One region of the Brevibacillus agri genome, then DNA from elsewhere that is predicted to be linked to it. Evidence: a T-box and tRNA genes for the amino acid it is inferred to sense, from the RefSeq annotation. Region 1 holds a T-box; the other holds one or more tRNA genes.

Region 1 (4,400 bases):
GTGGAAAATCTAATGTCCGCTCGTGATTCGGCCATCCTCGCCAGAAACCTGATTCGTGATTTCCCGGAAGCGTTGGAAGTATCGAAGATCCCGCGTTTTACCTTCCGTCCCGGTTCTAAAAATGAATTGAAAATGGCGAACAACAACTGGATGTTGCCTGACCTCCCCAATTACTATCCGGGTGTAGACGGATTAAAAACAGGTTATACACAAGCAGCAGGTAATTGCTTTACTGGTACTGCAGTTCGTGATAACATGCGCTTGATTTCTGTTGTAATGGGAACAGACAGCAAAACAAAACGCTTCGTGGAAACAAAAAAGCTTTATGACTATGGATTCAGCAATTTCAAATTAACGAAGCAATTGGACAAAAATGTTTCTGTAAAAGGTTTTGAAACTGCACCTGTAACGAACGGAGTAGAACTCAACGTACCCGCAGTAACTGCCACCGAAGTAAACATGCTGACCAAAATCGGAGCAGAGACAAAATTCACGCCAACCGTTACGTATCAAGAGCTGACCGCACCAATCAAGCAAGGCCAGGTGGTCGGTAAGCTCGTACTGAAAGAAGAAGGAGCGAAAGACGCCGACTACCTGCAGCCGGAAGACGCGGCAAAAGCAGGCGCAGATATAGTAGCCAGCCAGGAAGTCGAAGAGGCGAGCTGGATTCGTTTGTTCTTCCGCAGCATCATTCAATTTTTCAGCAATTTGTTCAGTAGCGGAACAGGAAATTAAATAATGGTTGTTTTCCCCCTCATCTATCGTTTACAATGACGATAACAAGGAACCATAACAGAGCATAACAGTTACGGTTCTGACTTCATGATGTAGGGGGAATTTTCACATGGTACAAGTAGGAACGTCCCGCGTAAAAAAAGGTATGGCTGAGATGCAAAAAGGCGGCGTCATCATGGACGTCGTAAACGCTGAGCAGGCAAAAATTGCTGAAGCTGCCGGTGCCGTAGCTGTCATGGCATTGGAACGCGTACCTTCTGACATTCGTGCAGCCGGTGGAGTAGCTCGTATGGCTGATCTCAGCATTGTGGAGGAAGTACTGAACGCTGTTTCGATCCCTGTTATGGCAAAAGCTCGTATCGGACACTTTGTCGAAGCGCGCGTACTGGAATCGATGGGTGTCGACTATCTGGACGAGAGCGAAGTTTTGACCCCGGCAGATGATTTGTACCACATCAATAAAAAAGAATTTACCGTGCCGTTCGTATGTGGCGCGCGTGATCTGGGCGAAGCGCTTCGCCGTATCGGTGAAGGGGCGTCCATGATTCGTACCAAAGGCGAGCCAGGAACCGGAAACATCGTAGAAGCCGTTCGCCACATGCGCACGATGATGGCTCAAATCCGCAAAGTGCAAGCGATGTCTTACGATGAGCTGATGGCAGAAGCGAAAAATCTGGGTGCCCCATACGAGCTGCTGGAACAAGTACACAAAACCGGCAAGCTGCCTGTAGTGAACTTCGCGGCTGGTGGCGTAGCGACTCCGGCAGACGCGGCGCTGATGATGCAGCTCGGTTCTGACGGCGTGTTTGTCGGCTCGGGGATTTTCAAATCGGAAAACCCGGAGAAATTCGCCCGCGCGATCGTTGAAGCGACTACGCACTACACAGACTACGAACTGATCGCTCGCGTATCCAAAGGTCTGGGAAGCGCCATGACGGGAATCGAGATTTCCAAAATTCGCGAAGCAGACCGCATGCAAGAGCGCGGCTGGTAAGGTGAGCAGAATGAAAATCGGTGTACTCGCTTTGCAAGGGGCTGTAGCAGAACACTTGCGCATGCTGGAAGAAGCAGGGGCGACAGCCGTTCCCGTAAAAAAGGTGGAAGAACTGGACGAGCTGGACGGATTGGTTCTCCCAGGCGGAGAAAGCACGACGATCAGCAAGCTGATGCACAAGTACGGATTCATGGAGGCGCTCCAAGAGTTCGGAAAAGCAGGAAAGCCGATCTTCGGCACTTGCGCAGGCGCGATTCTTTTGGCCAAACAGATCGAGGGGCAAGATGATTGCCATCTCGGGCTGATGGCTATCAAGGTGGAGCGCAACGCGTTTGGCCGCCAAAAGGAGAGCTTCGAGGTGACAATGCCTGTGGCTGGTGTGGGTGCAGATTACCCGGCAGTGTTCATCCGGGCGCCATATATTATGGAAGTCGGAGAAAACGCAGAAGTGCTGGCCAAGTACGAAGAAAAGATCGTGGTAGCACGAGAAGGCCACTATCTGGCGGCCGCCTTTCACCCGGAATTGACGGAAGATGCAAGACTGCACAAATACTTCCTCGACATGGTGAAAGAATACAGAAGCTAATAAAAGCCAAGCTTGCATGAAAAGATCGGCATTGACAAAATGCCGGTCTTTTCTTTTTGGTACAAGATGATGGCGGAGCGCCCTTTACATACGTATAGAACCTGTAGTACAGTTAACAATAGAAGTATGTATGAATGAGAATGCGATGATGAGAACAAGTACTTCACATCAACCTGGTGTAGAGAGTCGGTGGTAGGTGCGAACCGATCCGGTATGTGAGGGAATCCATCTCGGAGTGGCAAAGGAATGAACTTTGCCCGGAACCGTCCCGTTATGACGGATGGAGTGGATAGATGCGCCAGGGTTGGGCATGTATCAACGAGGGTGGCAACGCGGGTACACAACACTCGTCCCTTATTAGGGGACGGGTGTTTTTTGCATTTTTATTATGGATTCGGAGGGATTCGAACATGTTGGACGTAAAAGTACTGCGGCAAGATTTGGAGGAAGTAAAACGCCGTTTGGCGCATCGCAATGAAGATATTTCCGCTCTGGATCAATTTGCAGAGGTCGATGAAAAACGCCGTCAAGTGATTCAGGAAGCAGAGGCGCTGAAAAATAAACGGAATACCGTGTCTGAGCAAGTAGCAGTCATGAAGCGGAACAAAGAGAATGCCGACCACCTGATCGCGGAAATGAAAGAAGTAAACGAACGCATCAAGAAGCTGGACGAAGAGCTGCGCAAGCTGGATGAGCAGTTGGAATTCATTTTGCTGAGCCTGCCAAACCTGCCGCACGAAAGCACGCCGATTGGGACTTCTGAAGACGACAACGTGGTGGCATGGACGTGGGGCGAGCCGCGCAGCTTTGGCTTCGAGACCAAACCGCATTGGGAGCTGGCCAGCCAGGCAGGGATTCTCGATTTTGAGACGGCTGCAAAAGTAACCGGAAGCCGCTTTGTCTTTTACAAAGGACTGGGAGCTCGCCTGGAGCGCGCATTGATGAACTTCATGATGGACCTGCATGCCACCGAGCACGGATACGAGGAAGTCATCCCGCCATACATCGTAAACCGCGCAAGCATGACCGGAACCGGACAGTTGCCGAAGTTTGAGGAAGATGCTTTCAAGCTGGAGGGACCAGACTACTTCCTGATTCCTACCGCAGAGGTGCCTGTCACCAACATGCACCGGGATGAAATTATGGATGGAGCAGATTTGCCGCGATACTATGCTGCTTTCAGCGCTTGTTTCCGTTCGGAAGCGGGATCGGCTGGTCGCGATACACGCGGGCTGATTCGCCAGCACCAATTCAACAAAGTGGAGTTGGTGAAATTCGTCAAACCGGAAGATTCGTATGATGAGCTGGATAAGCTGGTGAAAAACGCAGAGAAGGTACTGCAACTGCTTGGACTTCCGTACCGTGTCATGAGCATGTGCACGGGCGACCTCGGATTTACGGCAGCGAAGAAATTCGATCTGGAGGTATGGATTCCAAGCTCGAATACGTACCGCGAAATCTCGTCTTGCTCGAACTTCGAAGACTTCCAGGCTCGCCGCGCCAATATTCGTTTCCGCCGCGACACCAAATCGAAGCCGGAATTCGTGCATACACTGAACGGCTCGGGCCTCGCCATCGGCCGTACAGTAGCGGCGATTTTGGAAAACTACCAGGAAGCGGACGGAAGCATCACCATTCCGGAAGTGCTGCGTCCGTACATGGGCGGAGTAGCAAAAATCGAGCCGAAATAAGCGGGGGGAAGAACCCCATAAATAAGCACAGCAGCCTTTGATCTTTGTTTGGATCAGAGGCTGCTTTCTTTTTGGGCGGCGAAAAGGCGAGAGAGCAGGGGGAAAAGGCAGCTTGGAAAATGTGTTCTAATACAGTTATAATTTTTAGAAAATTGTGTTGCACTGTACTAATCCCTGTTATATAATAAAAACAAATCAAAAGAACATTGTTTTAATACAGATATGGAGGGAATGGGAAATGGACTGCTATCGGTGTGAAGGAAACGGCGAACAGAATTGCCCACGATGCGGAGGCGTTGGTCATGATGACAACGGAGCGGCTTGCCATCATTGCTTGGGGGACGGACATGTGAGCTGCAGTCATTGCAGTGGCAGCGGATATCAGGATTAAGCC
Region 2 (4,400 bases), 2.1 Mb from region 1:
GCCCGTCGCCTGTGACGCCGCACGTACTCGATACACTGAAAAAATACCAGGTGAAAGCTACTTTCTTCATCGTAGGCAGACACGTCCCTGGCAACGAAGCGATTTTGAAGCGGGCGGTCGCGGAAGGCCATGCCATCGGCGGGCATACGTACTCGCACGATTACCAAGTCGTTTACAAAAGCACCGAAGCCTTTTTCGCCGACCTGGAGAAAGGCAATCAGCTCATAGAAAAAGCGATCGGCACCAAGCCTGTTTTGTTCCGCTACCCGGGCGGCAGCACCAACACGGTCAGCCTCAAATACCAGGACCCGAAACGGTACAACAAGCAAAAAACAGTCATGAGTGCCATCAAAGCCGAAGCGAACAAAAAAGGCTACATCTTCATCGACTGGAATGTCACCAACGGCGACGCCCGCAGCAATCAATACACAGCCCAACAGGCGCTCGCCAATATCAAGCAGCAAGTAAAATCGCAAAAAGAGATTGTCGTACTCATGCACGACGCAAGCACCAAAACGCCAACAGCGCAAGCACTTCCGGAAGTCATCACCTTTTTAAAGTCAAAAGGCTACCGCTTCGAAGTCATCAGCCCTGACCGGCCGACTGTCTCCAATGTGAAATAGAACACGGAAAAACCCGCTCGACAAACCGGACGCTTCCGGCCATCGGGCGGGTTTTCTGTTATCGCAGTTAGTCTGTCAGTCTGCCACTATCCCTCTACCCACTTGCCACAGTCAAACCGGACTTTCATTTATCACCATCACCCTGCCCGTCTGCAAACAGGCAACTACGAAGTCGGAAGCGTATCGTACCGCAGACGCAGTTCGCGCTTCAATATTTTCCCGCTAGGGTTGCGCGGCAGCGTGTCGGTGATGAAGACGTACTTCGGTGCCTTGAACGAGGCAAGACGCTCCTTGCAAAACGCGAGCAACTCCTCTGACGTCAATGTCTCGCCAGCCTTCGGCACAACGACCGCTGTCACCGCCTCGATCCAGTACGGGTGCGGAACGCCGATCACCGCCACCTCGGACACTTTCGGATGCTGATAAATCAGCTCCTCCACTTCCCTGCTCGCTACGTTCTCGCCACCCGATTTAATCATGTCCTTTTTCCGATCGACGACCGTAATATACCCTTCCTCATCCATAATCCCCAGGTCACCGCTATGGAACCAGCCTCCCTGGAAGGCAGCCCGCGTCTTTTCCTCGTCGCGGAAATAGCCGATCATGGCATGGCTGGTCCGATGCACGATCTCGCCAATGCAGCCTCTTGGCACCTCGACACCTTCATCATCCACAATCTTCGTCTCCACGTTCAGCGCGGGCTTGCCTGCCGAGCCTGCTTTGCGAATCTGGTCCTTCGGCGACAAAACCGTCGCCAGCGGCGCTACCTCTGTCTGCCCGTAAAAGTTGTAGAACTGTGCGTTCGGCAAGCGTGTCCCCAGCTCCTTCAGCACCTCCACCGGCATGATCGCCGCTCCGTAGTAGCACTTTTGCAGCGAGGACAGGTTGCGGGAGGCAAAATCGGGAGAGCGCAGCAAGGCAATCCAAACTGTTGGCGGGCAAAAAAGCTGTGTCGCCTTATGCGTCTCGACCATCTCCAGCATCAGGCCAGGCGTCGCCTGCTCCAAAATGATGCCCGTGCCCCCGAGATAAATATAGGGACCGAGAAAACAATGCAACTGTGCGCTGTGGAACAACGGGAGCGCGTGGATCGCCACGTCGTCGTGGGACATGTTCCCATCAATAATCGTGCTCACGTACTCGGACAAAATGCTGCCGTGCGTCAGCATGACCCCTTTTGGCCGCGACTCCGTACCGCTCGTGTACAAAATGTGGGCGACATCGTCGTCGGAAAGCTCCTGCTCCGGCTCGTCCGTGCTCGCGTCCTGAATCAACGTGCGAAACGGCACCCACTCCCCTTCCGGCTTCGCGGGTCTGGAGACAAGCGACAGCAGCTTGGGCGAAAGATCGGCCTGTCCAATCGCCTCTTGCGCCACGGCGAGAAACTCCGGTGCCACAAAGCAGGCGCTCACCTCCGCGTGCCCCAAAATAAACGCCACATCGCTCGTATTCAGCATGAAGTTGATTGGCACCATAATCAGTCCCGCTTTGGCCAGCGCGAAGTTGAGAATGACAAAATCCATGGAGTTTCGGGACAGCACCGCCACTCTCTCGCCTTTTTGCAAACCGTTGGCGAGGAAGGTGTGCGCCGCCTGATTGACAAGCTGATCCAGCTCGCTGTATGTAAGAACTTCCTCCTCAAACTGCAAGGCAATCTTGTCCGGGTAACGCATTCGGCTTCTTCGCAGGATGTCACCAAGCGTATTTCTTCTGGCTCGTTGGGCTTCGATCATCGTGATACCTCCCTCATCCTCGTTTCCCTTTTATTATATCTTAATCTTCTATATAATGTTTATTTTCTGATATTTTATCCTAAAAAAAGCGGAAGCCCCCTCTGCATTATTGAAGCTGCCGCAGGCCCCAAGAAACAATCGAGTCCTTGTGTACAGCATATATCATATCGCGCCAAGCTTCGATATTGGTTCTTCTGGATTTTCAGGAAAAAAACGGCTGTCCTGCCCAGCGACCGTCTCGTTGCTGCCAAACCCGCAGCTTGACCTTTTCCTGCTGTAAAAGAAAAAGACCTCTTCTGCAAAAAAGAGATCGCTTCGTCCTGTACATCCTATATCGGCTGCTTGCAAAAAAGATGGCGGAGGGAGCAGGATTCGAACCCGCGTGAGCTTGCACTCTAACGGTTTTCAAGACCGCCCCGTTATGACCACTTCGGTATCCCTCCGCGTTGCTGACTGATTTAACTATAGCATAGCGCCAAGCGCGCTTGCAAGCGCCTCCAGACCGACTGCCGCTGGCTGTCTCAGCGCTTGACCACCACGAGCTTCAGCTCGCTCAGCTCGTCTGTGGCGTATTTGACGCCTTCTCTTCCCAAGCCGCTTTCCTTGACGCCTCCATACGGCATATGATCGGCCCGGAAGGTGGGAATGTCGTTGATGATGACGCCTCCAACCCGCAGCTCATCTGCCGCTTCCAGCGCAGCCCTCAGGTTGTTCGTGTACACGCCTGCCTGCAGACCGTAGCGCGAGTCATTGACCAGGCGGATCGCTTCTTGCAGGGACGCTACCGGGTTGATGAGCACGACAGGCCCAAGCACTTCCTCGCAACAGATTTTGGCCGTATGCGGCACATGGGTCAAAACGGTCGGCAACAGCATCCGCTCCACCACTTCGCCGCCACAGGCAAGCCGTGCTCCCTGTTGCAGCGCCTCGCCAATCCACTCCAGCACACGCTCGGTCTGCCGCGGGTGAATCATTGCGGAAAAGTCAGCGTGCTCATCGAGCGAGTCGCCGCCGCAGAGCGCCTTCGTCTGCGCCACAAAGCGGCTGACAAACTCGTCGTACAGGCCCTCTGCGACGTAAATGCGCTGGACGGACGTGCAGACTTGGCCGGAATAAGCAAATGCGCCAAACAGGCAGCGCGGCACCACCTCGTCCAGTTGCGCGTCGGAATCGACGATGACCGCAGAGTTGGCCCCCAGCTCCAAAATCACTTTTTTCAGGCCAGCGCGGTTGCGAATGTCGATCCCGACCGCCGGGCTTCCCGTAAAGCTCAAGGCGCGAACTCTTGGGTCTGTCACCAGCTTTTCGCCCACGACGGCTGCGCTGCCTGTGACGACGTTCAACGCCCCTGGCGGGAGTCCCGCCTGCTCGGCCAGTTCGGCGAGCAAAAGCGCACTGAGCGGCGTCTGCGAAGCGGGCTTCAGCACCACGGCATTGCCCGCAGCGAGCGCAGGTCCGACCTTGTGCGCAACCAGATTGAGCGGAAACGGGAACGGCGTAATCGCCCCGACGACGCCCAAAGGCTCGCGGACCGTGTACGCCAGGCGACCTTCTCCGCCGATTGCGGCGTCGAGCGGGATCGTTTCTCCGTGCAGCCGTTTGGCTTCTCCCGCTGCAAACCGATACGTTTGCACGGTGCGGATCACTTCCCCCCGCGCCGTCCTGATCGGTTTTCCGGCCTCAAGCGCGACGATCCGGGCCGCCTCCTCCATCCGTTCGTCCAAAAGGAGCGCGATTTTTTCCAGGATAGCCGCCCGCTGGTAAGCAGGCATCCGCCGCATCACCGTCGTCGCTTCCTCGGCTGCCGCGATCGCCCGTTCTACTGCCTGCGCGTCGGCCTGGGGAACATGGGCAATTGCCTGGCCCGTACAAGGTGAATACAACGGAGCATGTTCTGCCATCGGCACCCATTTTCCCCCGATATAACACGCTCTTTTCATCGCCATCTCCTCCGTCCTTCAACGATTGGACTATCGCATCTCATCCTCCAATCATTCTCCAGAGCAGATCGCGCTTCCTTGCGTGGAGGCGAAACTTTTTCATT

What was found. The T-box of region 1 lies ahead of serS (serine--tRNA ligase). A T-box ahead of a tRNA ligase gene usually reads a tRNA of that ligase, here a tRNA-Ser.
Region 2: it has a tRNA-Ser gene. The T-box ahead of serS (serine--tRNA ligase) is inferred to sense a tRNA for this amino acid. The anticodon was not compared.

Annotation. Positions count from the first base shown of each region.
Region 1 covers NZ_CP026363.1:511,098-515,497, reverse strand. The annotation lists gene BA6348_RS02760 (D-alanyl-D-alanine carboxypeptidase family protein) at 1-735, shown strand, start outside; gene pdxS (pyridoxal 5'-phosphate synthase lyase subunit PdxS) at 845-1,729, shown strand; gene pdxT (pyridoxal 5'-phosphate synthase glutaminase subunit PdxT) at 1,740-2,315, shown strand; T-box leader at 2,452-2,673, shown strand; gene serS (serine--tRNA ligase) at 2,726-4,006, shown strand.
Region 2 covers NZ_CP026363.1:3,779,838-3,784,237, forward strand. The annotation lists gene BA6348_RS18585 (exo-beta-N-acetylmuramidase NamZ domain-containing protein) at 1-623, shown strand, start outside; gene BA6348_RS18590 (acyl-CoA synthetase) at 788-2,356, opposite strand; tRNA gene BA6348_RS18595 (tRNA-Ser) at 2,711-2,799, opposite strand; gene BA6348_RS18600 (aldehyde dehydrogenase family protein) at 2,878-4,296, opposite strand.